DNA from 2 places in the Paenibacillus sp. FSL R7-0345 genome. Region 2 is predicted to be linked to the other one. Evidence: riboswitches for the same ligand, from Rfam matches in the RefSeq annotation. Region 2 holds a riboswitch; the other holds the start of a gene.

Region 1 (16,328 bases), 460 kb from region 2:
GAGAAGGTGCGGGACGCCGCGGATGATATTAATAAAAGTGTGCCGGGTGCCGAGCTTTCCGTTATCTTCAGCACCTCTGACATGGTCGTCACCTCGGTCAACAGCATGATGCGTGAGGTGCTGCTTGGTGCTTTGTTCGCTACAGTTGTCATTCTGCTGTTCCTGCGCAACATCCGGGCTACGCTGATAACGGCAGTATCCATCCCGCTGTCTCTGGCCGTGACGCTGTATCTGCTCAAGGTTTCCGGCATCACGCTGAATATCGTCACACTAGGCGGTGTTGCCGTTGCGGTAGGCCGGCTGGTCGATGACAGCATCGTTGTAATTGAGAATATATACCGCCGGCTGCAAAAGGAGCCGCTGTCCCGTGATATGGTAATCAGCGCAACCGGCGAGGTCGCCAGAGCCATCACCACCTCGACGATTGCCACCGTTGCGGTGTTCCTGCCGATGGGTCTGCTGCGCGGCAGCCTGCAGGATTTCCTGCTGCCGTTTGCGCTGACGGTAACCTATTCGCTGCTGACCTCGCTGGTTGTAGCGCTAACGGTAGTGCCGCTGCTGAGCGCATGGCTGTTACGCGGAACATCCATGAAGGAGCATGAGCCTGCCAAATGGTTTATCCGCTTTCTCGACTGGAATCTGCACCGCAAGTGGATTACGCTGACGGCTGGTCTGGTGCTGCTTGCCGGCTCCATCGCCGCTTACGTTGCCATGCCAAAGGGGGCGCTTGATGCTGCGGACGCCAGTATGGTCAGCGTCCAGCTCGTATATCCGAATGATGTGCCGGTAGCCGAGGTGCTGGAGAAGGGCAAACAGCTGGAGCAGGAGATGATCAGCCGGCCGGAGGCAGAGACGGTTATTATGCAATCCGGCAACAGTGCCGATATGGCCAGATGGGGTACAGTGAGCTCACTCACTCAGGTAGACTACACGGTGCTGATGAAGGAGGATGCCGACGCCCAGCAGTTCCTCGATCATGTCCGCGGTCTGCAGAACAGCTATGAAGGAGCCACACTGACGGCAAATGAAGCCAGTATGATGGGATCTGGTTCTACAAGTGAGTATGTGGATATTTCCGGTGATAACCTTGCGGCAATCCGGACGGTCGCGGAAGAAGCGATTGTTAAGATTGAGGCTGTGGATGGTGTACAAAAAGTCAGCAGCAATATGGAGGATACGAAGCCGGTATTTGCCTTCAACGTTGATCCCGCAGCAGCAAATGCCCAGGAAATCTCCATGCAGCTTGCAGCCATGCTTAATCCGGTTCCGCTAGGGCAGATGGAGCTGGAGGGCTCACCGGCGGCGGTTATGCTGGAGCCGGTGCTGCAGCCGCAGTCGCAGGAGGACCTCAAGCAGATTACGGTAATGACCTCCGGAGGGCCGCAGCTGCTCTCGGCTGTAGCTTCGCTTGAGGTAACGGAGCAGCCTGCGATGCTCTACCATAAGGACGGCAAGCCTTATGTGCGGATTACCGCAGAGGTGGATGCGAAGAAGGTGTCGGCAATCGGGGCAGAGATCAAAAAGCAGACAGACGGTCTTGTCCTGCCTGAAGGCGTAACCCTGTTTGCCGGGGGAGCCTCCGCTGACCAGGCCGGCGATTTCGGCGATCTTGGAATGACAGCCCTGATCTCGATCGGTCTGGTGTACCTGATCATGGTGCTGACCTTCAAGACACTGCGTGCGCCGCTTGCAATCATGTTCTCGCTGCCGCTGGCGGCAATCGGAGCCATTGTGGCCTTAATCATCTCGGGCATAACGCCTGACTTTACCGCATTGTTCGGTGCCCTGATGCTGATCGGTATTGTAGTCACTAATGCGGTTGTTCTGATAGACCGGATTAAGCAGAATGAAGAGCATATGACCATCCGTGCGGCCATTCTTGAAGCGGCGGGAACACGGATGCGCCCGATTCTGATGACCGCAATTGCCACCGTCTGCGCCATGCTGCCGCTGCTGTTCGGACATTCCGAGCAGGGCAGCATCGTCTCCCAGAGCCTGGCGATTGTCGTAATCGGCGGCCTGACGGCAGCAACCGTTCTGACGCTGCTGGTTGTACCGGCGGTATATGAGCTGCTGTATTTCCGCAGATCGGCCAAGGAGCGGAAGGAAGCGGGGAAGAAGGCCGAAGCGGCATTGTAAGGATGGGTTGATTGTGAAGCGGAATATGATACAGTCAAACATTTCAGGATAAAGGCCAGGGGCAGTGCGGAAATTCCGCACTGCCCCTGTAGTTTGAGATGCGCCGCATCAGTAAGGTCAGCAAGCGCCCGCGCGGCTAATTGCCCGTGCTCTCATAACGTGACAGTCCGAAACGGAAGATGCCGTACGCGGCTGCCATACTCCCTATTGCGGCAACAGGGGCGAGCATCCACCAGCCGGACCAGCCGCTTTTGCCGAAAATATAAGTAGCCGGGTAGAAGCTGATAAAAGCATACGGCAGCACGGTGGAGACAAATACACGGATCGCCTGCGGAAAAAGCGACAGCGGGTACTTGGCCAGATCGGCCAGGTTATGGACCATCAGCGGAAAGGCGTTGCCGGCATTCTTGATCCAGAAGGCGGCTGAATTGGCTGCCAGATTGATTGATACGCGGATAATCACCGCCGTTATCAGGAGCAGGAGGATAATGGCGATTTTACCTGGAGTCCAGTTCACATTGCCATGGACCAGCGACTGCCAGATGATGACTCCGCCGATCAGCAGGTTGCCGAGACCATTAATCCCGATCCCTGTACAGAAGACCTGCAGCACAACAGGTACCGGACGCAGCAGGTAGCGGTCCATTTCGCCCAGATTAACCAGCCGGCTCATCCGCCAGGTGCCTTCAAAGAACAGCGATCCGACGCCCTCCGTCACAAAAATCATCGCATACATAAACGTCACTTCCCAGAACTGCCAGCCGTTGATGTCGGGTATCCGGTCATAAATGACCCAGAGGAACACAAAGCCGAGCACCTGCGTTAACGCGGCAGAACACATTAATATATAGAAATCCTTATTATATTCGAGTATAGCTTTGAGCTGCTGTACGTACAGCCTTCTATACAGATAAAACATCCGTGACACCCGCACCGGTTCTCACTCCTTTCAGCTTAACCTCCATGAATCGTTACCTGGCGGACCGCCCAGTTCCACATCGCTTTGCCGGCGAACCACAGGGCGATTCCCCAGAATGCCTGCAAGGCAATCAGCTTCAGACTCTCGGCAGTACCGGCCTGCTGCAAAAAGATCATCGTCGGCGTGTGGATGATGCTTTGAAACGGCAGCCACAAGGCCAGCCGCTCCAGCCAGTCCGGGAAAAAAGCCAAGGGCACCAGCGCACCGGACAGCAGGTTAGTAACAGCAATCCGCGTCCAGACGATACCCATTGAGCCGGTCGACCAGAAGCAGAGCAACGCCGCGAGATACACCACACCGAATTTGACCAAAACGGCGCAGAGCAGGCTTACGGCAAACAGCACATAGACAAGCGGCGAATGCGGCAGGGTAATTCCGGACACAAAGGAAGCAAAAAGCGTCAGCAGAACCGCGCTCATTCCACCCTCCAGCAGACTGGCCCCCAGTGTCTCGGAGAAGCGGGCACTCTGGAAATCAAGCGGCTTCAGCAGATCCATCGCTACACTGCCGTCCAGGATTTTGCCGGAGATAGAGGTTTCGGAATACCAGGAGAGTACGGAGTTGGCTAAAAAGGTGACCAGCAGGTAGGTCTTCATCTGATCCCAGGTATACCCGCCGACCTCGCTGCGGCCGCTGTAAATGCCCTGCCACAAAAAGTAGATCGCCAGCAGGTTCACGGTATTAGCCAAAAAGCCGATCACGTAGGAGGTACGGTAGGCCAGCACATTTTGCAGGGAGCGGTTTGCAATGCTTCTGTATTTTTTTAGTGAAATGGCAGACATGGCTGTGAAGGTCCTCCTTTCTTATTGGGCCTGCTGATTGAGGTCGAGATTACCGTCATATACAGCCTTGATCACCTGCTCAATGTTGGCATCCTCCATCCGGAAGTCAATCACCTCGCCATGGCGCATCACCCGGCTGACCACATCGCTGGCGGTATATTCATACCGGTCAAAAGCAACAGAGAATTCCTGATCATTCTGCAGCGTAAGCCTGATTCCGGGAGTCCGCTCCAGCTCTGCGAACAGCTCCGGCATGGGTGAACCGACCTGAAAGAAGATGACCCGGCTCCTCGCAAACCGTGATTTCACTTCGCTCAGGCTGCCGTCATAAATAATCATGCCGTGGTCGATGATAATCAGCCGTTTACACAGGTCCTCAATGTCGCCAAGATCATGGGTGGTCAGCATGACGGTGGTCTGCTGCTCCTGATTAATCTTTTTGATAAATTCGCGGATTTTCTGCTTTACGGATACATCAAGCCCGATCGTCGGCTCATCGAGATAGACAATGGGCGGATTATGTAAAAGGGCTGCAGCCAGATCGGCGCGCATGCGCTGCCCCAGTGAGAGCTTCCGGGCGGATAAATGAATGAATTCATTCATGCCCAGGAGTTCAATAAACTGCTCCAGATTATTCCGGTATACCGGATCAGGGATCTGGTAAATATCCTTCAGCAGCGAAAAGGATTCGACAATCGGGATGTCCCACCACAGCTGGGTCCGCTGGCCGAAGACGGCTCCGATCCCGGCGGCGTTCTCCATTCTTTTTTTGTACGGATTGATACCGTTTACAGAAATGCTGCCCCCGGACGGCTTCAGGATGCCGCTTAGCATCTTTATCGTCGTGGACTTCCCGGCACCGTTCGGTCCCACGTAGGCGACAGTTTCACCGGTTTCGATGCTGAGATCCAGCGGATGAACAGCCACTTTTGTAATGTTCCTGGGGACAATCAGATGCTTGAGCGCACCTTTCAATCCCGGCTCTTTCACAGCCTGCACAAAGGACTTGGTCAGTCCCCGGGCTTCTATAATACTCAAGGCTACTCCTCCTTTATTCCAAATAGTGCTGCAAAAACGACATTCTATTAAATATAGCACTTGTTTACTGTCGAAAACTGGCGGAATAGATCGGCAACTGAAATATATATTGGGTAAGCAGATTGGTTGGATTGTATTGTTCACGGAAGCGGCAGAAAAAGCCGGCCCGGGATACTTGGTATCCGGACCGGCTATTAATTGTATTACAGGTATTTAGACAGGTTAACCGCAAGAGCAGTTCAATACCGGCTTGCGTGCAGCCTGGGTTTCATCCAGACGGCTGATTTCGGTCGTGTGCGGAGCGTTGATGACGATCTCCGGCGTCTCCTGGGCTTCCTTGACGATCTGGATCATCGTTTCAATAAAGCCGTCGAGTGTTTCCTTGCTTTCGGTCTCGGTCGGCTCAATCATCATGCACTCTTCGACGGTGAGCGGGAAGTAGACAGTTGGCGGGTGATAGCCGAAGTCGAGCAGCCGTTTGGCTACATCCAGCGTACGCACCCCGTATTGCTTGAGATTGCGTCCTGACATGACGAACTCATGCTTGCAGACGCCCGGATACGGGATTTCAAAATACGGTGCCAGCCGGTGCATCATATAGTTGGCATTCAGCACAGCGTTCTCGGATACCTCGCGCAGGCCATCCGGTCCATATGTGCGAATGTAAGCATAGGCACGGACAAGAATGCCGAAGTTGCCGTAAAAAGCTTTAACCCGGCCGATGGATTCCGGCCCGCCGTAGTTCAGCGAGTAGCTGCTGTCTTCGTTCTGGACGACAGTTGGCTGCGGCAGGAATGGGATCAGGATCGACTTCACGCCGACAGGTCCGGCTCCCGGGCCGCCGCCGCCGTGCGGGGTGCTCATGGTTTTGTGCAGATTCAAGTGCACAACGTCAAAGCCCATGTCGCCCGGACGGGTAATGCCCATGATGGCATTGGAGTTTGCGCCATCGTAATACAGCAGGCCGCCTGCTTCGTGAACGATCTCGGCAATCTCGACAATCTGCGTTTCGAACAGGCCGAGCGTGCTCGGGTTAGTCAGCATCAGCGCAGCCGTGTCACTGCCGACTGCAGCCTTCAGGGCTTCCAGGTCAACCATGCCTTTGGCGTTGGACGGGATCGTTACGGTTTCAAGACCCGCAGCTGCAGCGCTGGCCGGGTTGGTGCCGTGCGAGGAGTCCGGCACGATGACCTTCGTGCGCTTCTCGCCGCGGCTTTCGTGGTAGGCGCGGATCATCATCAGGCCGGTCCATTCCCCGTGGGCGCCGGCAGCAGGCTGGAGAGAGACGGCATCCATGCCGGTCAGGGCGGCCAGATCTTTTTGCAGAGTATACATTAATTCAAGGGCACCCTGAATGCTCTCTTCCGGCTGGTACGGATGAATCTTAGCCAGACCCGGGAAGCGGGCAACATCCTCATTGATCTTCGGATTGTATTTCATCGTACAGGAGCCGAGCGGATAGAAGCCGTTGTCGACGCCGAAGTTGCGGCGGGAAAGGGCAGTGTAATGGCGGATGACATCCACTTCGGATACTTCCGGCAGAACGACAGGTTCGCTGCGCAGCAGACCGGCGGGAATCAGCGAATCAATACCTTCATCTTCGGGAACATCGCATACCGGCAGGGAATAGGCTGAGCGGCCGGGACGGCTAAGCTCAAAAATCAGACTTTGTTCCGGTTTCATAAACAGCCCTCCAGTACACTTGCGAATTGATCAATCTCCGACTTGCTTCTTTTCTCTGTAACGGCAACCAGCATATGTCCGGCCAGCTCGGGATAATCACGGCCGAGGTCGTAACCGCCGAGGTAGCCCTCCTTAACAAGCATCGAATTGATTTCACTGACACTGCTTCCCTCAGGAAGCTTCAGCACGAATTCATTAAAGAACGGAGCGGTGAATGCCGGAGCAGCGCCTGTAAGCTTTCCAAGTTTGCCGGCAGCATAATGGCTCTTGCGGATATTCAGCTCGCCGACCTCACGCATGCCCTCTTTTCCCATAACGGACAGGTAGACGGAAGCGCAGAGCGCCAGCAGCGCCTGATTGGAGCAGATGTTGGAGGTCGCCTTTTCACGGCGGATATGCTGCTCGCGGGCCTGCAGTGTGAGCACGAATCCGCGTTTGCCGTTACGGTCAACGGTCTGGCCGACGATCCGGCCCGGCATCCGGCGCATCAGCGGCTCGGCTACAGCAAAGAATCCGCAGGTAGGTCCGCCAAGCGAAGCAGGAATGCCCAGCGGCTGCGCGTCACCGACTACAATGTCGGCTCCGAGCTTGCCCGGCGTTTCCAGAACGCCCAGTGCCAGCGGGTTGGCGCTGACAACGAGCAATCCTTTGACCGCATGGATCAGCGGTTCGATTGCACCGAGATCCTCGATCGCTCCGAAGAAGTTCGGTGACTGCACCAGTACAGCTGCAGTATCCGCGTCGATTGCTTCGGCCAGCTTGGCTTGATCGGTTACGCCGTCTTTATAATCAATTTCCACAACTTCAAGTCCCCAGGCACCGGCCGATGTAGCCAATACTTGGCGGGCTTCGGGATGGACGGTGCGGGAAACGATCAGCTTTTTGCGTTTGGTAGCACCTGCTGCCAGAACTGCTGCTTCTGCGAAGGCAGTAGCGCCGTCGTACATGCTGGCGTTGGCCACCTTCATGCCGGTAAGCTCGCAGATATAGGATTGAAACTCGAAAATCGCCTGCAGCTCGCCCTGGCTGATCTCCGGCTGATACGGGGTATAAGCAGTATAGAACTCCGAACGGGAAATCACATGGTTGATAACAACCGGGATATGATGGTCATAAATTCCGGCTCCAAGGAAGCTGGTGTGAGTATCAAAACTGGCATTCTTGTCAGCCAGCTCTTTCATATGGCGGAGCAGTGCGTATTCATCCAGCGCTTCCGACATCGGCATAGTACCCTGGTAGCGGACAGACTGCGGAATATCAGCGAACAATTCATCTACGGACTGAATACCGACCGCTTCCAGCATCTCCTGGCGGTCCTGTTCGGTCATGGGCAGATAGCGGTGCTTCATTACGGCTTCACTCCTTGGCTCTTTTTATAAAATGGCGCTTTAACCACAGCTGCTTTCAGCTGTTTGCCGCGGATCTCCACATTAACCTCTGTGCCGATTCCGCTGTAGGCCGCATCAATCAGTGCAAGCCCCAGGTTACGCTTTAGCGTCGGGGACTGGGTCCCGGTTGTTACTTCACCGATCTTTACGCCGTCCGCGTATACGGGATAATGGGAACGCGGAATCCCGCGGTCAATCATCTCAAGCCCGACTAAGCGGCGGGGCAGTCCTGCTTCCTTCTGCTGCACCAGCGCATCCTTGCCGATGAAGTCGGTTTTGTCCAGCTTGACGAAGAACTGCACGCCCGCTTCCAGCGGGGTGATGTCTGCCGACAGCTCCTGTCCGTAAAGCGGCAGCTTGGCCTCGAAGCGGAGCGTGTCGCGTGCGCCGAGGCCGGCTGGCGTCAGGCCATGCGGGGCGCCGGCTGCGAGCAGGCCGTTCCACAAAGCAGCGGCCGTATCCACCGGGGCGTACAGCTCGAAGCCGTCTTCGCCGGTGTAGCCGGTACGGGAGAGCAGTACCTCTACGCCGCAGACCTCGGCTTTTTCGATGAAGTGGAAAGGCTTAAGCCCAGCAACATTTGCCGAGGTAACTTCACGGAGAATCGTTTCTGCCAGCGGCCCTTGCAGTGCCAGCAGCAGCGTATCATCAGAGACATTCTTCAGGCTCACTCCGCTGAATTCAGCAATTAAATGTTCCTGCAGCCACTGGAAATCCTTATCGATGTTGGAGGCATTGACAACAAGCATGTAGCGCTCCTCACCAAGGCGGTAGACAAGCAGGTCATCTACGACCCCGCCGTTTGGATACAGCATAAGGGTGTACTGTGCCGCACCGTCAGCCAGCCGGCTGACATCGTTCGTCGTCATCTTTTGCAGAAAGGCTTCTGAGCCGCTCCCGCTGACCATGAATTCCCCCATATGCGATACATCGAACAATCCGGCCTGCTGGCGGACCGCTTCATGCTCCTTGACGATCCCTGTAAACTGCACCGGCAGCTCCCAGCCGCCGAAATCGATGCATCTGGCCTCCGCATAAGCGGAATAAAGGCTGTAAAAAGGCGTTCTCTTCAAAGCATCCATGTGCTCACTCCCCTGATCTGATTACACACAAGCCAAAGCGGCTGTTCCGATAGACAACAAAAAAAGGACAGAGCGGTCACTAAAATACGCACTTAACGTGCATAATAGCGTTCCGCTCTGTCCTTTGTACCTGAGAGTTACCCCGCCCGGAGCTATTTCGGCAGGTTTCCCCGTTGGTGATCAGTGCGCTGCGGATGCAGGGACTGATGCTCTCCAGAGATGCGTCCGGCACAGGTCCTTTTGCCTGAGAGATTCACCCGCGCGGGGCTTACTCCTTCGGCGCTGTCTTCGGGAGGCAGTCTCTCCCTATGCCATCATTCGCAAACCATATGAACTTCTAATGTCTCCATTAAACCGGGTATTGAGCCGCCCGTCAACATAAAAAACGTCAAAAAGATGACAAAATTAAATTTCCTGTCAGTTATATTGACATTGCGCAAGCACGTATTTTAGTCTATAACTACATTTACAACACCAAATTCGGAAATGAGGCGGCTTGAAATGAGTGAAGTGTTAGACAACCTGCGTTACAGTGAAGAGCATGAATGGGCTCAGCAGGGTGAAGGACGCGTAGTACGGGTCGGGATTACAGATCATGCCCAGCATCTGCTCGGGGATATCGTATTTGTGGAATTTCCTGAAGTAGGGGCTGCTATTTCGGCAGGCGACAGCGTAGGCAGCATTGAGTCTGTAAAGACAGTTTCCGAATTATATTCACCCGTCTCGGGAAAGGTGACCCGGATCAACGATGCACTGGAAGCCAGCCCGGAGCTGCTTAACGATGAGCCTTACAGCGGCGGCTGGATTTTTGAGCTTGAGCTTGACGGCGAGTTCAGCGAGGCTGCCTCCGGACTGCTGGATGCGGCTGCTTACCGGGAACTGATCGGGGAATAAAGGACATACCATTTGTGCAAATAAAAAACAGGTGCTCTCGCCTTCTTAGAAGGAGGAGTACCTGTAATATAGCAGACGAAATTGCTGCGCGGTTTAATCAGCCGCGTCGATTTCGTCTCTTTGTGCTGTTTACACAGCTGTCCTTAATAAAGGTTTGGGAAGTTGTTGAGCTCAGGGTAAAGATATGGGGCGAGCCGCCATAACAGCGGCAGCAGACCGATGCCAATTAGTGCAAATGAAATGAGGAGGAGCGGAAGCCTAATAGTACGGCTTGGCGAAGCGTTGACATGCAGCACAAAACGGTAGGTGAAAATAGAGTAAAACGGAAATAGCAGTACTGCAGACATACCTAAACAGAGGAAATATTTCACTTCGCCAGCGGCTAAGGGAATCATCTGATCCGGGTTATAAACAGGGTTTATCTGCAAAAAAAGCAGTAGCAGCGGTACGTAAGCAAACAGTAGCTGCAGTGGAAAGCAGCGGATGACTCTGGTCTCCGAATGACTGGAAAGTGTCCGCCAATAGACATACCAGGCCAAGGCAAACGTTCCTCCGGCCAGCACATACAGCACTGCCATCCAGACCAGCTTGCTGACGGGATAGCTGTAGGCCATTTCCTCCCAGAAAAAATCCTGCGAAGTAAACATAATTAGTACATTGGATGTAAAACCAATCCCCAAAGTAATCCAGGTTGAGACAAAAGCAGTGAGCAGCAAAGAGATATATAGTCGGATCATACCCCAATATCGTGAGGATTCAGTTGTTATTTCATGGAGTTTATTCATTCAATTTCAGACTCCCTATCAGCAAAATTTAGATATTAAACTCTGCTGATCTCTTGGGTGAAATGAATCTGCTATTCTTCCTCCTGAAGCTGACGGAGCACAATCAGTTCCACACGGCGGTTTTTCTGGCGCCCTTCTGCGGTAGAGTTATCGTAAGCGGGCCGGGTGTCGGCATATCCAGCATACTGAAAGGTTCCGGGGTCAAGCCCCTCATTGTCCAGAAAAAAGCGCAGTACCGATAAGGCGCGGTCTCCGGAAAGCTCCCAGTTGTCGTTGTACTGCGAGCCGGCAGATACCGGTGTATTGTCTGTGTGCCCCTCAATGCTGATCGACGCGCCAATCCCGCTGAACAATCCTGAGAGCTGGCGCAGCGCCGGAAAAGCCGGCGGCTTCAGCTCGGCTCGTCCGGCATCAAACAGGAAGCGGTCGCTAAGCGTAATGGCAATGCCCTGCGGCTTGTCCGCCACAAAAATCTGGTCACCGAGGTTGTTATCCTCTACATAGGTGGTGATCACGTCCATAAGCGCATTCAGCTTGGCTTCCTGCTCGCGGAAGGCCAGCTCGCGCGCGGACGGCGGCTGATCTCCATCCTGTCCTTCTGCTGAAGGTGCTGTTCCGGAGCCGGTGCCTGTATTGCCTGTTCCGTCGTTACCGGAATCAGCCGCACCGTTCCCGCTGTTGCTTCCTTCGTTTTGCCCTCCTGCAGTTGGGGTATCCTGACTTCCGTCTTCTCCGTCCAGCACACCGCTCCCGCCTTCGAGTACAGGGTTGCCGCTGCGGAAGGTTTCGGACAATGAGCCGGTTACAATCTTGTACTTCTCCGTATCCAGACTGCTCATAGCATACATGACGACGAAAAAAATCAGCAGCAGCGTAATCAGATCTGCATAGGTTATCATCCAGCGGTCCCGCGGTTCATGCCCGTCTAATCCCGGTACACGCCGGTTTCTCTGCCTCATAGCAGACCTCTTGGCAGACCGTCTGAATCTGCGCCGGCATCATCCGGGACGAAGGAGCTCAGCTTCTTGCGCACCAGATGCGGAGGATCTCCGTTCTGCAGGGCGAGGATACCGACCAGCAGCATTTCCATGGTGGCCAGCTCCGTCTGGCTGCGGGATTTGATTTTGGAAGCGATGGGTAAAAATATTAAATTAGCGCTCGCTACACCATACAAGGTCGCCGTAAAGGCAACGGCAATGGAGGAACCAAGTGTGGACGGGTCGGAGAGGCTGCCCAGCACATGTATAAGACCCATGACGGTACCGATAATGCCCATTGTAGGAGCGTAGCCCCCGGCTGCCTCAAAGATTTTGGCGTAGCTGCCGTATTTGAGTTCTTTGGCATCCATATCAAGCTCCAGAATCTGCCGCACCTGGTCCGGGTCAGCACCGTCCACAATCAGCAGCAAGCCCTCACGGGTATAGGGGTCGGAATGATCCTCGGCCTGCCGCTCCAGTGCCAGGACACCGCCCCGGCGGACAGTTGCCGCCATGGTCACCAGCTCTGCGGCTCTTTCAGTATTGGTATCGGCTTGTCTGCCAAACGCGAAGCGCAGCGCAGCCGGTACAGAGCGCAGCCGGGAGGCGGGAAAGCTGACGAGTACTGCGGCCAGCGTGCCTCCGAACACTATCAGTGCGGCGTTCGGCTGAAGCAGTCCGGACAGGGTTCCGCCTTCCAGAAAAAAACCGCCAATCAGCGCGGCAAGTCCGGCCAGGAGGCCGATAATCGAGGTAATATCCATGGGATCAGTCTCCTTAGCATTCTATATATTATGGTTTGCATCCATGTAGGCAACACTGTATAATAAACGGGAACACGCATTCTTATCTTCCATATTTTTTAAACCGTATGGGATTAGCGCAAACAGACCACAATTATAGTACATTAATATATTTTAGACGATAGAGGGGAGACGGGCAAATGAGTGATATTGTCGTCAGTACGAAGACTTTTAAACTGGAGTCCGAGTATACACCCCAGGGCGATCAGCCTCATGCCATTGAAGAATTAGTGAACGGCATCCGGCAGGGCAAGAAGCACCAGACGCTGCTGGGAGCAACCGGTACAGGCAAGACCTTTACCATTGCACAGATGATTTCTAAACTTAACCGGCCTACACTGGTCATTGCACATAATAAGACGCTGGCCGCACAGCTTGCCAGTGAATTCAAGGAGTTTTTCCCGAGCAATTCCGTTGATTACTTCGTCAGCTACTACGATTACTACCAGCCAGAAGCCTATATTCCCTCCTCTGACACTTACATCGAGAAAGATTCCAGCATAAATGAAGAGATAGATAAGCTGCGCCACTCGGCAACCAGCTCGCTGTTTGAACGGCGTGACGTCATTATTGTGGCGAGCGTATCGTGTATATACGGTCTCGGATCGCCGCAGGAATACGGCAGCCTGCTGCTCTCTTTGCGTGTCGGAATGGAGAAGCCGCGTAACCAGATTCTGAGCCGGCTGGTGGATATCCAGTATCAGCGCAATGATCTCAACTTTGTACGCGGCACATTCCGTGTCCGCGGCGATGTTGTCGAAATCTTCCCGGCTTCCCAGGGTGAGCACGCAATCCGGGTCGAGCTGTTCGGTGACGAGATTGAGCGGATTACTGAAATTGATGTGCTGACCGGAGAGCTGATCGGTGAGCGCGATCATATTGCCATCTTTCCGGCCTCACACTTTGTTACCCAGGAAGAGACCATGCGAGTCGCTCTGGTTAATATTGAACGTGAACTGGAGGAGCGGCTGGAGGTGCTCCGTGATGCCGGCAAGCTGCTGGAAGCGCAGCGCCTGGAGCAGCGGACACGATACGATATTGAGATGATGAAGGAAGTCGGCTTCTGTTCGGGGATCGAGAACTACTCTGGACCGCTGACCTTCCGTGAACCCGGGGCGACCCCGTATACGCTGCTGGATTATTTTCCGGATGACATGCTGATCGTAATTGATGAGTCCCATGTTACACTCCCGCAGATCCGGGCGATGTATAACGGTGACCGGGCGCGCAAAACCGTGCTCGTTGAGCATGGCTTCCGCCTGCCGTCCGCCCTGGACAACCGGCCGCTGCAGTTTGAGGAATTTGAAGACAAAGTAGACCAGATCGTCTATGTCTCAGCCACACCGGGACCATATGAAATGGAACACTGCGATACAATGGTACAGCAGATTATCCGCCCTACCGGCCTGCTTGATCCAATTATCGAGGTCCGGCCGACGGAAGGACAGATCGATGATCTGATCAATGAGATCCGTGAACGTGTGGCACGGGACGAACGGGTATTGGTGACTACACTGACCAAGAAGATGTCAGAGGATCTGACGGATTACTTTAAAGAAATTGGTATTAAGGTCCGTTACATGCACTCCGACATTAAGACACTGGAGCGGATGGCGATCCTGCGTGATCTCCGGCTCGGTACATTCCATGTCCTTGTGGGTATTAACTTGTTAAGAGAGGGCCTTGATCTTCCGGAGGTATCCCTTGTTACTATTCTTGACGCTGACAAAGAGGGCTTCCTGCGTTCAGAGCGTTCGCTGATCCAGACGATCGGCCGTGCCGCCCGTAACTCGGAAGGCCGGGTCATCATGTACGGCGACCGTATAACGGATTCCATGGAGAAGGCGATCAGCGAAACCGAACGCCGCCGCGCAATCCAGATTGCTTATAATGAGAAACACGGCATTACACCGACGACAATTAACAAAAAGATCCGCGAGATCATCGAGGCCACCAAAGTGTCCGAATCCAAGGCCGATTATCTCACCGGTGCCGGCGGCAAGCTGAACAAGAAAGACAAGCAAAGCCTGATGCAGCGCCTGGAAGCCGAGATGAAGGACGCTGCCAAGAATCTGCAATTCGAGCGCGCCGCCGAGCTTCGCGATGCTTTGCTGGAGCTGCGTGCAGAGTAAGGACACACCATGTATTCAACAGAACGGCTCATTATAGCCGTTCTTTTTAGATAAGCTGACAGCACTAATGCTTTAGGAACTTGCGCATCCCGGAGGGACAGCTTCGCAGTTAAAGCTCTTGGCGCATTCCGGAGGAACAGCCCTGCAGTTAGGGCACTTGCGCATCCCGGAGGGACAGCCCGCAGTTAAAGCTCTTGGCGCATTCCGGAGGAACAGCCCTGCAGTTAAGGCACTTGCGCATCCCGGAGGGACAGCCCGCAGTTAAAGCTCTTGGCGCATTCCGGAGGAACAGCCCTGCAGTTAAGGCACTTGCGCATCCCGAAGGGACAGCTCCGCAGTTGAAGCAATTGGCGCATCCCGAAGGGACAGCCCCCCCGGAGCGCCGAAGTTCCAGCGGTCCCGCAGGGACAAGCGATCCCGGCACCCAAGTAACTAAGTCTCCCCAACCCTACTCCTTCGCCAAACCTTGCGGGTGTCCAGAGGGTGCAACCCTTGGGGCCCTCCCTTGGCTAAGGGAGGGTTTGGGAGGGATCGAAAATGTTTTCCCAAAATATTTCCGCATTTGAAATTGGAGGTTTTACCGTTGGCGAACGAAAGTATAGTAATCAAAGGCGCGCGAGCGCATAATCTCAAAAATATCGACGTAACGATCCCGCGGGACCGCTTCGTTGTGCTGACGGGACTTAGCGGCTCCGGCAAATCATCGCTGGCGTTCGATACGATCTATGCCGAAGGGCAGCGGCGTTATGTAGAGTCCCTTTCTGCGTATGCCCGCCAGTTCCTTGGCCAGATGGAGAAGCCGGATGTCGATTCGATTGACGGCTTGTCCCCGGCCATTTCGATTGACCAGAAGACAACCAGCCGTAACCCGCGCTCAACGGTAGGAACAGTAACCGAAATATACGATTATCTGCGCCTGCTGTTCGCCCGGATCGGTCATCCGCATTGCCCGGATCACGGGATTGAGATTACGTCGCAGACGGTTGAACAAATGGTGGACCGGATTATGCAATACCCGGAGAAAACCCGGCTGCAGATCCTGGCTCCGGTTATTTCCGGCCGCAAAGGCGAGCATAAGGGCCTGTTCAGCGACATTTCCAAGCAGGGCTTTGTCCGCGTACGTGTAGATGGAGAACTGCGTGAGGTCACCGAAGAGATCGAGCTGGAGAAGAACAAGAAGCATACCATCGAGGTTGTAGTCGACCGTATCGTCATCAAGGACGATGTGCAGACCCGGCTGACGGACTCTCTGGAAACAGCGCTCAAGCTGTCCGGAGGCCAGATTCTGGTTGATATCATCGGCCAGGAGGAGCTGCTGTTTAGTTCGAATTTTGCCTGTCCGGTGTGCGGCTTCAGTATTGAGGAGCTGGCTCCGAGGATGTTCTCCTTCAACAGTCCTTTCGGCGCCTGCCCGGAATGCGACGGCCTAGGAATGAACATGGTAGTCGATCCGGAGCTGCTGATTCCTGACCCTGAGAAATCGGTGGAGGATGGGGCTTTTCTGGCCTGGACAGGCAGTACCTCCAATTACTATCCGCAGTTTCTGAAATCAGTCTGTGAGCATTTCAAAATACCGCAGAACGTGCCCGTGAGCACGCTGACGCCGGATCAGATGAACAAGCTGCTGCACGGAACAGGCAGCGAGA
Region 2 (16,328 bases):
ATCGCCTGCTGCTGCATGAACGACATGGAGTTTTCAGCGATGATTTTGTACAGGATCGTCTGCAGCGGCAAAATATCCTGCGAACGGATATAAATAACACCCTGATAATAGTCATTCCAGTGATAGACGGCGGAGAACAGCGAGATGGTAGCGATTACAGCCATACTGTTGGGCAATACAATCCGGAACAGCACACCATAGTCCGATGCCCCATCCACTTTGGCCGACTCCTCCAGACTGTCAGGAATGGTACGGAAGAAGCTCATAAAAATCACCATATTGAAAAAGCTGTACATGCCGGGAATGACGAACACCCAGAAGTTATCATACAGCCCCAGCTTCGTCATCAGAATAAAGGTAGGAATGAGTCCGCCTGAGAAAAGCATGGTCACCAGGGCCACCTTCATGTACACCTTACGTCCGATCAGCGTCGTCTTACTCAGCCCATAAGCGATAATGGCGGTGAACAGCACATGTGCCGCCGAGCCGATTATGGTACGCAGCGTGGTGATCAGGAACCCGTTCATCATCGTTTTATCATTAAAAACAACACTGTAGCTGGCCAGCGACAGCTGCTCCGGGAACCAGTTGACGGTGCCCAGCAGCGCCTGCTCCGGCGCGTTAAGCGAGTTAATCAGCACGAACCACATCGGGTACAGCGTCAGAAAGCATACCCCCAGCATTACTAGGGTGTTACAGACTTCAAATACGCCGATGCTCCTTAAGCCTGTGCGTCTTTTCACCGGTCTGCCCCCTTTCTAGAAGATACTGTCCCCGGTCAGTTTTTTGGATGTCTGATTCGCCATGAACAGCAGCCCCAGCGCCACGATGGAACGGGCAAACAGTACAGCTGTGGAGAAAGAATGCCGCCCTGACACAAGCCCCATGTTATAAATGTACAGGTCGAGGCTTTCCGCCATTTTCATGTTCATGTTGTTTTTCAGCATAAAAATCTGTTCAAAATTACTGCCCAGAATACCGCTCACTGCGAGAATGAATAGGATGGCAATCGTCGGACGGATGCTCTGCACGGTAATATGCCACATCCGCTGCCAGCGCCCTGCACCATCAAGCTCCGCAGCTTCATATAATCCGGGATCAATGCCCGAGATAGCCGCAATGTAAATAATGGCACTCCAGCCCGTTTCCTTCAGCGTATCGGTAAAAAAGGTAATCCACCAGAAGTATTTGGCATCACTGTTAAACAAAATTTCGCGGTCCTGCAGCCCGATCGCCATCATCAGCTGATTGACCACCCCGCCTTCGCCGAGCCAGTTGAGCGCAATCCCGCCGAAGATCGTCCACGCGATAAAATGCGGCAGATACGATATGGTCTGCACCGTACGCTTGAAGCGTAAACTGCGGATTTCATTAAGCAGCAGCGCGAACAGAATCGGAATCGGAAAGCCTAAGATCAGCTTGATACTGCTCATCCCCAGCGTATTGCGGATCGAACGCCAGAACCGGTCATCGCTCACGAAGGCCTCAAAATGCTTCAGCCCGACAAACGGTGACTCGAGCATGGGCTTAGCGATACTGTAGTCCATAAAGGCGATAACGAGCCAGAACATCGGAAGATAACAAAAAATAACCATCCAGACAATGCCCGGAATAACCATGCTTTGCAGCTGCCACTGTCTAAAAAACGCTTTCATTTGTTCCCCCCGGAATCGAACCATGTCTTATGTCCCCCCTTTCCTCTTCATCGTAAGAAAAAAGGGCAGGGAAAAAAAGGCCACCGTTTTTGCCGCCATCCCAATTTTTTGGATTCCGATATGCGTGTTCCGAAATGCAGTATGCTGTGTTTACATGAGAGGAGTGTGCCAAGCGATGAGCAAGCTGGTGTGGGAGCAGGATTTTGTAAAGAACGGGGGCGATCTCAGCCTCTGGAACATCCGGACGGGCAATGATCTGCTCGATCTGAATGATAAGCCCGTCTATCCGGGCTGGGGCAATAATGAGCAGCAGTTTTATACAGGCCGTGCCGATAACCTTTACTTTGATGAGCAAGGGCTGAACCTTCGGGCATGCCGTGAAAAAATAGAGCAGGACGGGCGGAGCTTCGGCTATACCTCAGCCCGACTTGATACAAGAAACCATTTCTCCTTCTGCTACGGCAAATTGGTTATTCGCGCCAGGCTGCCTGTCGGCCAGGGCCTGTGGCCGGCAATCTGGCTGATGCCGCAGGATTACGCCTACGGCCCGTGGCCGGCGTCCGGCGAGCTGGACATGCTGGAGGCCAAGGGCCGCCTGCCCCGGGAGATTGCCGGTACGCTGCACTATGGCAAGGATCTGGACAGCAAGGTAGTCGAGGAATTTACCCATGAGCTTGCGGACGGTACGATCAGCCAGTTCCGTGATTACGGCCTGGAGTGGAGTGCGGATTCCATCCGCTGGCTGGTGGACGGCCACTGCTTCGCCGAGCGCCGGCTGGAGCCCGGTATGCCGTTCGACCAGCCGTTTTATCTGATCCTCAACCTGGCCTTGGGCGGCTGGTACGACAACAATGTAGCGGTGGATGAGGATCGCCTGCCGGGGGTGATGACGGTGGCGGGGATTTGGCTATATGAGTGAGGCCGGTGACCGAAATGAAGAGCAAAAATGCCTCTGATTTCGGCCCGGACAGCCAAATGGCCGAAATGAAGGGCAAAAGTGCCTCTGATTTCGGCTCAGAAGGCCAATGGCGATGGCGTAAAATAAGTTGTGTACCAAGATTTGGAGCCTAGCAGGCAACAAAAAAGTAGGGTATTCTCGGGATTACCACACCACCGAGAAGGAGCCCTACTCAATGACTATTGTACCCGAAAATATGCTGAATAATCTATTTGAAAAACTTGTCACTGACTTCGTAAAAGAAAATTTGGAATCGATCCTGCGTGCGGAAATTGGGGCCTTCATGTCCAGTGAAGCTGCCGGTACACGCAACAGCCGCAACGGATACTACACCCGAAATCTACACACGAAGTATGGCAATGTGGAGGATCTAGAGGTCCCCCGCGACCGTCAGGGCCTATTCCAGACTCAGATGTTTGAACCGTACCAAAGACGAGACGGTTGGCTAGAAGAGGCTGTCATCCAAATGTACAAAGCAGGCATGGGCACACGGGATGTAGCCCGTTTCATTGAAAGTATGTTTGGCAGCCACTACTCTGCGACCACCGTCAGCAACATTACAGCAACTGTACTCGAAGACATCCAGCAATGGCAGAAACGGCCGCTAAACAAACGTTACTCGGTCATCTATCTGGATGGTTTATACGTCAAACTGAAGCGCGGAACCGTGAGTGGTGAAGTCGTCTATTTCGCGATGGGAATCGACGAAGATGGACAGCGCCAGATCCTTGGCTTCTATGTCGGCGGCCAGGAGAGCGCAAACGGCTGGCGTGAGGTGCTTAAAGATCTGTACAGCCGCGGCGTCCATGAAGTCTTGCTGGGTGTATTTGACGGGCTGCCAGGACTAGATACCGCCTTCCGTGAAACCTATCCCAAGGCGGATGTGCAGCACTGCGTCGTCCACAAAATCCGTGGAACCTTTCCTAATATTCGGGTTCAGCACAAGACCGATTTTTTTGAAGATTTGAAGACAGTGTATACAGCTGTAGACCATGAATTAGCACTGGCTGCGTTCGATACGGTGAAGGCGAAATGGGGCAAGTTGTATTCAAAAGAGTTACAGTCTTGGGAGAACCAATTCTCTACCTTGCTGACATTCTACAAGTACCCTCCGCTCATAAAGGAGGCCATTTACACCTCGAATCCAATTGAACGAATGAACAAGGAAATCCGCAAGCGTCTTAAGCCGATGAACAGTCTGACGAACATGGACGCAGCAGAGAAAATTATTTACCTTGAAATAATGGAGTACAACAGCCGTTTTGCCGAGCGAGTCACTCGTGGCTTTGGCGATCCGGGAGTCCGGAAGAAACTGACTGCTATGTTTGAAGCCAGGTACCCGGTGCTAGAAGACCTGTAGCAAGCAACCTAATTCCCGTGTTCTAGGGCCGGGGTTCCCCCGCCCCTAGAACACCCATATTGAAATAATAAAGACCTGAGAACCCACTTTTCACTTTCTTACACAAACTTCTTGACGCTACCCCAATGGCCGAAAGGAAAGGCAAAAGTGCCTCTAATCGCTACCATCCCCGGGCTTGTTTGGCCCAACCAAAAAGGTACCCAACCGGGTACCTTTTACACTTCTCTGCACATCAAACCCTCACTCCAGCTCCCGCACCGTCTCCCCCTCCACCAGCACCGGCTGGTAGTAGGTGCTGTTCCGCAGATCCTTTTTGCCCTGCAGCTTCTTGATTACCCATTCGGCGGCGTCGCGGCCCATCTGCTCCTGCGGGTGGGTCAGGGTGGTCAGCTTGATGTTGGCGTTCTTGGCAATGTAGGAATTGTCCTGGCCGATGATCGACAGGTCCTCCGGGACCGAGATGTCCAGCTGGCGGCATACATTTACTGCCTCCAGGCCGACCTCGTCGTTGTAGCAGACGATGGCTGTCAGCATGTCCCTATTTTCGCTCAGGAATGTCTTGAGGCTGCCCTGCAGCACCTGCTTCGTCTCGGTATCAAAGGACAATACCTGCTCGGGATGGAACCGCAGCTTCGCTTCGCCGAGCGCCTTGATGTAGCCCTTCATCCGGTACTTGCCCTGCAGGTCATCCATCTTGGCAATGATACCGATCTGGGTATGGCCCTTAGAGATCAGCTCCTTGGTAGCCAGATAACTGGACTGCACATCATCGAGGCAAAAGAACGGCACCTCCAGCTCCTCATAATACGCATTGATCATGATGAACGGTACGTCCTGCTCCTTGAAGGACAGGTAGTAGGCGATGTTAGGATTGTACAGGTTACTCTTCGTAGGCTCCACAATCAGGCCGTCGACCCCGAAGGACAGCATCATCTCCAGCGCCTTCTTCTCCTGGGCTACATCATTATTGGTACTGGCCAACAGCAGCGAATAATTATCCTCATTCAGCCGTCCCTCAATCCCGCGGATAATAGAAGGAAAGATATAATCTGAGAGGTACGTGGTAATGACCCCAATCGTCCGCTTGCTGGAGCCGCCTGCCGCTTTGGAGCGGAACTGGCTGCTGACATAGGTGCCGGAGCCCTTTTCGCTGCGTAAAAACCCTTCATTAGACAGCTCCAGAATCGCCTTGCGCACCGTCTGACGGCTGACGTTATAAGTCTCCTGCAAGGCCAGCTCGGTAGGAATCTGTTCGCCCACACTATAGGCTCCGGATAGAATATTGCTTTTTATATCATCAAAAATAATCTGGTATTTTGTCTTCATCGGACTCACTTCTTTCGAGGTAGTTCAGAACGGAATGTATTGCCTGTGTAAAAGTTGTACGTACATATTGTAACACAGATATTAGCTTATTATAGTCTATGAGCGTATATGTATAAACATAAAGTTAATTTGTATGTATATCTTACAAGTTGTATTGACAAATGTACGAACAAAAAATATACTGGAGCTGTTAAAGGGAAGCGCCTTCTTTTTATTGTTAAAATTATAACAGGTTGGCTTAGGGAGGAGTAACGTGGGCATGGATCAGAACATCAGGCAAGCGATACTTGAGGGAGGAACCTCACTGGGTATCGAATTTGGGTCCACACGTATCAAGGCGGTACTGATTGACCGGAAGTTTGAGACGGTTGCCTCCGGCAGCTATGAGTGGGAGAACCAGCTGGTTGACGGATACTGGACGTATGATTTGAATGATATCATCAAGGGCCTGCAGACTGCCTACAGTGAATTGAAGCAGGAAGTACAGCAGAAATACGAAGTCACCCTGAGCAAGGTGGGGTCGATCGGATTCTCGGCCATGATGCACGGATATATGGCTTTTGACAGCAAGGGAGAGCTGCTGGTTCCGTTCCGGACCTGGCGCAATGCGACAACCGGAGCTGCGGCCAAGGAGCTTACTGAGGCATTCCAGTTCAACATCCCTGAACGGTGGAGCATTGCCCATCTGTATCAGGCGATTCTTAACAAGGAAGAGCATGTGCCGGACGTTGATTTTGTAACCACACTGGCCGGGTACATCCACTGGCTGCTGACCGGAACTAAAGCGATCGGCATCGGCGATGCTTCGGGGATTTTCCCGATTGATGAAGCTGCGCAGGATTACAATCCGGCAATGGTAAAGCAGTTCGACGAGCTGACAGCGGCTAAGGGCTATTCTTTGAAGCTTGGAGAGCTTTTGCCAAAGGTGTATCATGCAGGCGAGCATGCAGGCGTACTAACTGAAGCGGGTGCTGCGATTCTGGACGTGTCCGGGGACTTGCAGGCAGGTATTCCGCTGTGCCCTCCTGAGGGGGATGCCGGAACAGGCATGGTTGCTACTAATAGTGTAAGAAAACGCACCGGTAACATCTCTGTAGGTACCTCCGTATTCGCGATGATCGTGCTAGAGAACGATCTGTCCACCGTGTATCCGGAGATTGATATGGTTACTACGCCGGACGGCAGTCCGGTAGGGATGGTGCATGCGAATAACTGCTCCAGTGACATCAACGCATGGGTTGGCCTGTTCCGTGAATTTGCGGAGGCTATGGGCTTCCAGGCGGATTCCGGCAAGCTGTTCAGCGTGCTGTTTGGCAAGGCGCTTGAGGCAGATGCCGACGGCGGCGGTCTGCTGAGCTACGGTTATTTTTCCGGGGAAAATATTACAGGCATCGAGAAGGGACGCCCTCTCTTCGTACGCTCGCCTGAGAGCCGCTTCAATCTGGCTAACTTTATGCGTACGCACCTGTTTACCGCTTTTGCCGCGCTGAAGATCGGGATGGACATCCTCACGAAGAAGGAGAATGTCGCAATTGACAGCATTCTGGCGCACGGCGGCTTATTCAAAACACCTGTGGTCGGTCAAAAGATCGTGGCAGCCTCGATGAACGTACCTGTCTCCGTAATGGCAACAGCCAGCGAGGGCGGTGCCTGGGGGATGGCGATTCTGGCCGCGTTCATGCAGAACAGGGAGCAGCAGGAGCGTCTGGACGATTTTCTCGATAACAAGGTATTTAAGGATACGGAAGGACAGGTCATTCATCCGGATGCAGCTGACGTTAAGGGCTTTGAGCTCTTTATGGAGCGGTATGTGGAAGGACTGGCGATTGAGCAGGCTGCTGTAGATCATCTGGTAGAGAACGGGAGGGGTTAATGTGTTAGAGCAATTGAAGGAAGAGGTATTCCAGGCCAATCTGGATCTGCCTAAGCAAGGACTTATCAAGTACACCTGGGGTAATGTCAGCGCGGTTGACCGTGAGCGTAACCTGTTCGTCATTAAACCAAGCGGAGTCAGCTATGAGAAAATGAAAGCCAGCGATATGGTCGTTGTCGATTTTGACGGTAACGTTGTTGAGGGCGATCTTAGACCTTCCTCAGATACACCGACCCACGCTGTGCTGTATAAGCATTATAAGGAAATCGGCGGCATTGTGCATACGCACTCCATGTGGGCAACCGTCTGGGCGCAGGCGGGCCTTGATGTTCCGGTTATGGGAACTACACATGCTGACACCTTCTACGGCGCTGTACCTTGTACCCGGTTCCTCACACAAGAGGAGATTGACCGCGGGTATGAAGCAGAGACAGGGCATGTAATCATCGAGACGTTTGAGCAGCGGGGCATTGATATTATGGCGGTTCCCGGCGTACTGCTGAAGGGTCATGGACCATTCACCTGGGGCAAGGATGCCCATTCCGCTGTTATGAACAGTGTGGTGCTGGAGGAAGTGGCTAAGATGAACCATTTTGCCCGTGAGCTGAATCATTTCGCCGAGGAGCTGCCGCAGCGGATTCTGGATAAGCACTATTTGCGCAAGCACGGCAAGGATGCCTACTACGGCCAGAAGTAATATGGGGGTACGGATTACCCTACTATCACAATTTAAGAGAAGAGGATGAATATAAATGACAACAGTTAGTGACAAGCAGTTCTGGTTCGTTGTTGGATCGCAGCATCTGTACGGAGAAGAAGCACTCGGAGAAGTTAAGGCCCACGCCCAGGAAATGGTCGATGCACTGAATAACAGCGGCGTTCTGCCTTACCCGCTTGTATTGCAGGATCTGGCAGTCAGCGCGGACAAAATCACCACCATCATGAAGGAAGTTAACTACCGTGATGAGGTTGCGGGTGTAATCACCTGGATGCACACTTTCTCCCCGGCCAAAATGTGGATCCGCGGCACCAAGCTGCTGCAGAAGCCTCTTCTTCACCTGGCTACCCAGTACAATGAGAGCATTCCTTGGGCAACGATCGACATGGATTTCATGAACCTTAACCAGGCTGCCCATGGTGACCGTGAGTACGGCTTCATCAATGCCCGCCTGAACAAACAGAATAAAGTGGTTGTAGGCTACTGGCAGCGCCCTAATGTACAGAAGCAAATTGCCGAGTGGATGGACGTAGCGGTTGCTTACAACGAGAGCTTCAACATCAAGGTTGCCCGTTTCGGCGACAACATGCGCAATGTAGGGGTTACCGAAGGCGATAAAGTAGAAGCTCAGATCCAGTTCGGCTGGACCGTTGACTACTTCGGTATCGGCGACCTTGTTGCTTATGTAAACGAAGTAACGGAAGAAGAGATCAATGCCCTGTTCGCTGAATATGCAGAGCAGTACGATTTCGATTACGGCAGCTACAGCAAGGAAGCATGGGAAGCGAGCGTTAAGGTTCAGGCCAGCTACGAAATCGCCCTGAAGCGTTTCCTGGACAACGGCGGCTACAATGCCTTCACATCGAACTTTGAAGACCTGCATGGCATGAAGCAGCTTCCGGGTCTGGCCGTACAACGCCTGATGGCACAAGGCTACGGCTTCGCCGGCGAAGGCGACTGGAAGACGGCTGCCCTTGACCGCCTGCTGAAGGTAATGGCCCATAACGTGAACACCGGCTTCATGGAAGATTACACGTATGAAATGGCAGAAGGCAAGGAAGCGATTCTGCAGTCCCACATGCTTGAGGTTGATCCAAGCCTGGCAAGCAGCAAGCCTAAGGTGCTGGTATCACCGCTGGGTATCGGCGACCGTGAAGATCCGGCCCGCCTCGTATTTGACGGCAAAGCAGGCGAAGGCGTCGTTGTATCGATGGCAGACTTCGGCACACACTACAAGCTGCTGATCAATGAAGTGGAAGCCTTTGAGCCTGAGGTTGCGGCTCCTAACCTTCCGGTAGCGCGTGTTCTGTGGAAGGTTAAGCCTAACTTCCAGGACGGAGTGAAGGCCTGGATCGAGAACGGCGGCGGCCACCACACCGTGGTTTCCCTGAACCTGACTACCGACCAGATCGTCAGCTACGCTAAGCTCGTAGGCTTGGAATATGTAATCATTAAATAATCTAATTATTCAGAGGAGCGGGTAAGCGTTGGCTTGCCTGCTTTTTTTGTCGCTTTTTTAGGTTTGACAGCTTCTGTTACCGATGATAAGATACGGCTAACTATGAAAAGGAGGACTGCGGCTATGACCCCATCCATGCGCTTGAGATGAGTACCCGAAAGAGCAAATTTCACCATTAAGGTGGGCTTTTTTGGGTTGCTTATCTATACGTATGGACATAGGCCGTAATCCTGACGGTTTATATGCAGAGCCTTATTTGGCTATGCCCTGTTCCGACACGTAAAGCAAGCAGACTCAAGCCCACTGGACTTGGGTCTGTTTTTTTTGACTAACGGCATAGCTGCTTCAGAAACGAAATCCATTTACTTTTGGGAGGTACAATTTATGAATCATATGCACTGGAAGAGGACATTCGCTTTTATCTTTAGCGGTCAGATTTTCTCGATTCTGACTTCATCGATGGTGCAGTTCTCGATTATCTGGCATCTGACAGAAACGACAGGGTCAGCCTCTGTGCTGATGATCGCCGGGCTGGTCGGCTTCCTGCCGCAGGCCATCCTGGGGCCGTTCATCGGCGTCTGGCTGGACCGCTGGAACCGCAAGCGGACCATGATCATCTCCGACAGCATGATTGCTGTCACCAGCCTGATCCTGGGCGCTTACTATTTATGGGGCGACCCGAGCCTGTGGGTTGTGTATGTCGTACTGTTCATCCGCTCCGTGGCCTCTTCGTTCCACGCGCCGTCTTTCCAGGCGGCCGTCCCGCTGATTGCCCCGGAGGACCAGTTAACCCGGGTAGCGGGCTGGCAGCAGATGGTCTTCTCCGCTTCCAGCATCCTGGGACCGGCGCTTGGGATCGCCGTATACTCGGCTACATCGCTGGGAACCGTGCTGCTGCTTGATGTGGCGGGCGCACTGATCGCTAACGTCATGCTGCTGATGGTGAAGATTCATCAGCCGAAGCCGGAAGTGGTGCAGGCACTGTCCTTCCGGCAGGAGTTCATTCTCGGCTGGCGGACCTTTGTTTCCTCTAAGCAGATTGTCTTTATCACGATTGCCATGGCAGGCTTTAGTGTTGTCTTCATGCCGCTGGCCATGCTGTTCCCGCTGATGACGCTGGAGCACTTTGGCCGGGGCGGATACAGCGCGAGTGTTATAGAGGCGGTATTCGGCATCGGCATGATCATCGGGGGCGTGCTGCTGTCGGTATTGTCCTCCAAGTGGCGTGACTCCACCTATATGAGCGTAAGCCTTGTTATTATCGGCCTGACCTGTCTGCTGAGCGGAGTTGTCGGCAGCGGAGCCTTCGTGGTCTTTGCTGTGCTGTCCTTCTTCATGGGCGCTGCTGCTCCGCTGTTCAACGGCCCTTATATGGCTATGATCCAGAAGGCTTACGAGCCGGAAACGTTAGGGCGCGTCATTTCGCTCGTTTCCAGCATCGGGATGCTGTCTTCTCCAATCGGGCTGGCCCTGGCCGGGCCGGTTGCAGACCGGTACGGGGTGCAGGTGTGGTTTTTCTGGTCGGGCATCGTTGTAGCGGTGATCGGTATCATTGTTTTTCTCAAGTTTTACGGAAAGGCTGAGGAGGAGCAGGTACAGGGTTAGGCGCACGTTAAGTATAAAATTGGCAATGAGACTTTTTTCACAGCTCTAATACTCACACCGCGAGTAATATGTTAGAATATCAGAATGCATTAACGCTTCACCAACTTAATACACTACAGGCTATGAATGCTATGGATCACACTATAGCAGGAGCAGCTTCTGGAGAGACTGCGGGCTACCGCAGCGCCGAAGGGTTCACAATCTCAGGCAAAAGGACAGAAGAGTACTGAATATTTATCTGCCTTGCGGGCTGCTGCCCGCAGGGCGGATAGTGTTTGATATTCTTATGAGCCGGGAGATTGGATGATCGTATCCAGTCTCTTTTTTTATTGGCAGCAGCAGGCTGTAATCATAAGGGGGAAACAGGCATGGCAGAGTTAAAGAGAGAGCTGGCTAACCGGCACGTACAGTTAATCGCAATTGGAGGAACGATTGGAACAGGGTTATTCCTGGGATCAGGGCGGGCGATTGAAAAGGCGGGTCCGTCGATCATGTTCACTTATCTGATTGTGGGAATCGCTGTGTTTTTTGTAATGAGGGCACTGGGGGAACTGCTGCTGTCCAAGGCGGGGTACCAGTCCTTTACGGATATAGCTGAGGATTATTTAGGGCCTAAGGCCGCTTTTGTCACAGGCTGGACGTACTGGTTCTGCTGGATTATGACGGCGATGGCCGATGTCATTGCGGTAGGGGTCTATGTGCAATACTGGTTTGATATCCCGCAGTGGATACCTGCCGTCATCTGTCTGATTATTCTGCTGGGACTTAATCTGCTGACCGTCAAAAGCTTCGGCGAGCTGGAGTTCTGGTTCGCATTAATCAAGGTGGTTACGATTCTTGCCCTGATCGGGCTCGGGATTGTCCTGCTCGTCATGGGCTTCAAGACAGATGCAGGAGCGGTAACGGTCCGCAATCTGTGGCAGCATGGCGGAGTATTCCCTAACGGCATCACAGGCTTCCTGTTCTCCTTCCAGATGGTCGTGTTTGCTTATGTCGGTGTAGAGCTCGTAGGGGTGTCGGCGGCAGAAACGGCTGATCCTGAGAAAAATATCCCGTCAGCGATTAACAAAATCCCGCTGCGGATTCTGTTCTTCTACGTCGGCGCGCTGTTCGTTCTGCTGTGCGTTAACCCGTGGACCCAGCTCAGCCCGGCGGAGAGCCCGTTCGTAAGAACCTTTAGCCTCGTGGGTATTCCGGTTGCTGCCGGGATTATCAACTTCGTCGTCCTGACCTCAGCTGCGTCGGCCTGCAACAGCGGGATGTTCTCGACCAGCCGGATTCTCTACAATCTGAGCCGCAAGGATCAGGCTTCTGCCCGGTTCGGCAAGCTGAACAAAAATCATGTGCCGGCCAATTCGCTGTTCATTTCTACACTGGTTGTTTCAGCCGGTGCGCTGCTGAGCAAGCTGGTTCCGGAGCAGGCCTTCGGCATTGTGACTACGGTCAGCGCCATTTGCTTTATTTGGGTCTGGGGCGTAGTGCTGGTATGCCACATCAAATACAAGCGGAACCGTCCGGACCTGCAGGCTGCCTCCAAATTCAAGGCACCGTTCACTCCGGCAGTTAACTATATGGTTCTGGCGCTGTTCGCAGCAATCCTGATCATTATGCTGATTGCCGAGGAGACCCGTCCGGCGCTGCTGTTCACTCCGGTCTGGTTCATCCTGCTGTTCGTCCTGTATTCGGTGAGAAGCAGGAAGCAGAAGAGCCGCGGGGAGACCGGAATTAATACCGGTGCCGGGAACCATATCCAGCTGTAGACACAATAAAAACCACTCCGTTAACCGGGGTGGTTTTATTTATATCGGGCTATCTGTATCCGCTAAGGAACAGGCACATAATCGGCGTGATAGCGTCCCTTGGGCACAATCATCGGCGAGCCGGCAACCGGGTCCTTGATTACCGCGCAGTCCAGTCCGAAGATGTCTTTGACCAGGGTGCTCGTAATAACCTTATCCGGTGTGCCTTCAGCAACCAGCTTGCCTGAATGAAGGGCAAAGATATGGTCGGCATACCGGGCCGACAGGTTAATATCATGCAGCACCATGACGATGGTAGTGCCGTGCTTGCGGTTCAGATCGGTCAGCAGGTCCAGAATCTCTACCTGGTAGGTGATGTCGAGGAACGTTGTCGGTTCATCAAGGAACAGGATATCGGTCTGCTGCGCCAGTGCCATGGCGATCCAGACGCGCTGGCGCTGGCCGCCGGACAGCTCATCAATATGATGATTGGCAAATTCCGTAATCTTCATAATCTCCATCGCTTCGGCAACGGCCTCATAGTCCTTTTTGCTCCAGCTGCCGAAGAGCGACTGGTGCGGAAATCTGCCCCGGCCAACCAGATCAGCTACGGAAATTCCCTCCGGAACAATCGGCGACTGCGGCAGCATTCCGACCGTGCGGGCCAGGGGCTTAGAGGCAATTTTGGCAAGCGGCTTTCCGTCAATCGTAATGGTGCCGGAGGAGGGCTTGATCAGCCGGGCCATCGTCTTCAGGAGCGTGGACTTGCCGCAGCCGTTGGAGCCGATAATGACGCTGATTTTGCTGCTCGGCAGCACAAGGCTGACATCCTGGATGACCGTTTTATTCTCATAGCCTGCTACGAGGCGTTCGACTTTAAAAGTATGCGCCTGATTCATTATAATTCTCCCTTCCGGTTCATCTGGATCAGCAGGTATATCAGATACGGCGCTCCGAGCAGCCCGGTGATTACACCTACCGGGAAGCGGGTCACGAAGGCGAACTGGCCGATCAGATCTGCCGCCAGAACCAGAACAACGCCAACCAGTCCTGAAGGGACAATGCCGGAGAAGCCGGCCCCGGTCAGTCTTTTGGCAATCGGTCCGGAAAGGAAGGAGACAAAGGCTATCGGACCTGTTGTTGCAGTGGCTATAGCAATCATGCAGACAGAGCCGACAATCAGCAGGATCCGGGTCTTGTCCGTATGTACGCCAAGTGAGGATGCAGATTGTTCGCCGAGCTCCAGAATATCAAGGTGCTTGCCCAGCAGAATTAGGATAGGCGCACAAATGATCACTGTAAGCACAAGCGGAGGCAGCTCGCTCATCTGCGAGCCGTTGAGACTGCCTGTCAGCCAGCGGATAGCTGTAGGTACATCCTTCTCCGAGCTGATCAGCAGAAGATAGGAGATTATGGCATCGAGCATCGCCTGTACGCCAATACCAACAAGGATCAGACGCCCGATGGAAAAGGTTCTTCCTCTGGACAGGATATAGATCAGAATGACAGTAGCCAGACCGGCAAGGACGGCGGCCAGAGAAACCACAGCCCCGCCGGCATGAAGGATAACAATACAGAACACAGCAGCCGCACTGGAGCCGGACGTAATCCCGATGACATTCGGATTAGCCAGCGGGTTACGCAGCATCGTCTGGAAGGTGTAGCCTGCAACGCCAAAAGCAAACCCGGCAAACAGGCCGGCCAGCATCCGCGGCAGACGGATTGTACTCACAGCAAAGGAAACGCCCTTAATCTGCTCTCCCGAAAGGGCCCGGATTACCTCCGAAAGCGGATAGATGGTATTTCCGAGCAGCAGCATAGCTATACAGAGTGCACAGGCAAGAACGCCCAAAAGGCTGGTAACCAGTATCCAGCGGCGGCGTCTTTGCCGTCTGCCAGCCATGATAAATTCGGTTGAAGGTAGATAATTTGTCATAAGGACCGCACTTTCGATCTCATAGCTAATATGATTAATATCGGTGCTCCGATGAACGCTGTCACAACACCGACTTCAAGCTCTCCGGGGCTGCCGAGCAGCCTGCCGCCGACATCGGCTACGGTCAGAATAATAGCTCCGGCAACCGCCGACATGGGAATGACAAAACGCAGATCAGGGCCCAGAATAAGCCTGATAACATGGGTGGATAAAAGGCCGATAAAACCGATCGGGCCTGCAAGCGCCGTTGTTGCACCGCAAAGGACAACTCCTGCGAGAGCGGCGGTAAACCGCAGAAAGCCTGTCTTAACACCGAGTCCGGTGGCGACATCATCGCCCAGGGCCAGCGCATTCAGCGCAGGCGCTGTCAGCACGGCAATCAGCATGCCGGCGATCAGAAAAGGGATGAAGGTGGAGATGTTATCCCAGCTTCCTGAACCGACGCTGCCCACCTGCCAGAACCTGAATTTATCCATAACATAGGAACGCGGGATCATGATCGCAGTGACGAGAGACGAAAGGGCCGCGCTTGTCGCAGCACCCGCCAGAACGAGCTTAATGGGGGTGGCTCCGCCACGCCCCATTGAACCTATTCCGAATACGAATACTGCAGTAAGCGCAGCTCCGGCCAAAGCCAGCCAAATGAATTGGCTGGCTGAGCTTATGTTTAGAAAGGCAATTCCGCACACTACGAACAAGGCAGCGCCGGTATTGACTCCCAGTATACTCGGGTCCGCAATAGGATTGCGGGTGACCGATTGCATAAGCGCCCCGGATACGCCGAGCGCTGCACCGCACATTATGCTGAATACTGTCCGGGATATCCGCTTGCGGACTACGTTGGCTCCGAAGGACTGCACGTCCGGATGAAATAAACCGTCGAGCAGCTCTCTTAAGCTGGTCACACGCGAGCCCAAGGCCAGCGAGGCGACAATGCATAAGCCAAGCAGGATGAAGCAGAGGATCAGGACCAGCGTGAAATTCCGCGGGGTATGCAGGGCTGGCTTTTTATATTCAGAAGTCTCAGAACTATTCATTTATCTTGTCGATAGCTCCGCCGATCAGCTTCAGATACTCATCAATAGTGTAGGCAATAGGCAGCGGGTTAGGCGTTCCGGCAGCAACAAGCGGTGTATCGCTGTCGATGAAAGCAACTGAACCGCGCTCAATCGCAGGGATTTTGCCCAGCAGGGAATCTGCCTGAAGAGCCTTCAGTAGTTCGTCATTGCCATATCCGATAATCAAATCTGCATCGTTGAGTGCTTCTACGTTCTCGGAACTCAGGCTCAGAGAGTAGCTTGTCGGATCCGTAATCTGGCTGGTGATGCTTTCCGGATATTCCATTCCCAGCTCGTACAGGAAGGAGACGCGGGAATCAAGTGGCGCATAGATATGCAGCTTGGACAGGTCGTCAGCGGAGAAGTTAACCCATACGACTTTTTTGCCGGCGATTTGCGGATAGGCAGTCAGCTTTTCGTTCACCAGGTCCTCGGTGTCCTTGATCAACTGCTCGCCTTCGGCCTTCATGCCCATGCCTTCAGCAATCAGGTTAACCTGCTCACGCCATGTGGTGGTCCAAGGGGAAACCGGGTAAGCGACCACCGGAGCGATCTGGCTCAGTGTGTCGAAGTCTTCTTGTGTGATGCCGGAGTAAGCGGCAAGAATGACGTCCGGATCAGCATCGGAGATCGCTTCGAAA

Evidence for each region. Region 2 has a riboswitch for glycine ahead of NST84_RS29795 (amino acid permease). Riboswitches for the same ligand answer to the same signal wherever they lie in the genome.
Region 1: it holds a riboswitch for glycine, as region 2 does, so the genes downstream of both, gcvT (glycine cleavage system aminomethyltransferase GcvT) here and NST84_RS29795 (amino acid permease) in region 2, are expected to answer to the same signal.

Annotation. Positions count from the first base shown of each region.
Region 1 is NZ_CP152002.1:6,419,045-6,435,372, reverse strand. It holds gene NST84_RS27945 (efflux RND transporter permease subunit) at 1-2,139, shown strand, start outside; gene NST84_RS27940 (ABC-2 family transporter protein) at 2,276-3,058, opposite strand; gene NST84_RS27935 (ABC-2 family transporter protein) at 3,094-3,900, opposite strand; gene NST84_RS27930 (ATP-binding cassette domain-containing protein) at 3,922-4,938, opposite strand; gene gcvPB (aminomethyl-transferring glycine dehydrogenase subunit GcvPB) at 5,161-6,621, opposite strand; gene gcvPA (aminomethyl-transferring glycine dehydrogenase subunit GcvPA) at 6,618-7,970, opposite strand; gene gcvT (glycine cleavage system aminomethyltransferase GcvT) at 7,970-9,091, opposite strand; glycine riboswitch at 9,314-9,409, opposite strand; gene gcvH (glycine cleavage system protein GcvH) at 9,593-9,985, shown strand; gene NST84_RS27905 (hypothetical protein) at 10,129-10,599, opposite strand; gene NST84_RS27900 (flagellar motor protein MotB) at 10,842-11,729, opposite strand; gene NST84_RS27895 (flagellar motor protein) at 11,726-12,511, opposite strand; gene uvrB (excinuclease ABC subunit UvrB) at 12,691-14,682, shown strand; gene uvrA (excinuclease ABC subunit UvrA) at 15,266-16,328, shown strand, end outside.
Region 2 is NZ_CP152002.1:6,877,828-6,894,155, reverse strand. It holds gene NST84_RS29840 (carbohydrate ABC transporter permease) at 1-743, opposite strand, end outside; gene NST84_RS29835 (ABC transporter permease subunit) at 759-1,655, opposite strand; gene NST84_RS29830 (glycoside hydrolase family 16 protein) at 1,831-2,574, shown strand; gene NST84_RS29825 (IS256 family transposase) at 2,789-3,973, shown strand; gene NST84_RS29820 (GntR family transcriptional regulator) at 4,214-5,299, opposite strand; gene NST84_RS29815 (FGGY-family carbohydrate kinase) at 5,559-7,172, shown strand; gene NST84_RS29810 (L-ribulose-5-phosphate 4-epimerase) at 7,174-7,869, shown strand; gene araA (L-arabinose isomerase) at 7,925-9,349, shown strand; gene NST84_RS29800 (MFS transporter) at 9,734-10,954, shown strand; glycine riboswitch at 11,104-11,183, shown strand; gene NST84_RS29795 (amino acid permease) at 11,323-12,714, shown strand; gene NST84_RS29790 (ABC transporter ATP-binding protein) at 12,777-13,592, opposite strand; gene NST84_RS29785 (iron chelate uptake ABC transporter family permease subunit) at 13,592-14,629, opposite strand; gene NST84_RS29780 (iron ABC transporter permease) at 14,626-15,666, opposite strand; gene NST84_RS29775 (iron-siderophore ABC transporter substrate-binding protein) at 15,659-16,328, opposite strand, start outside.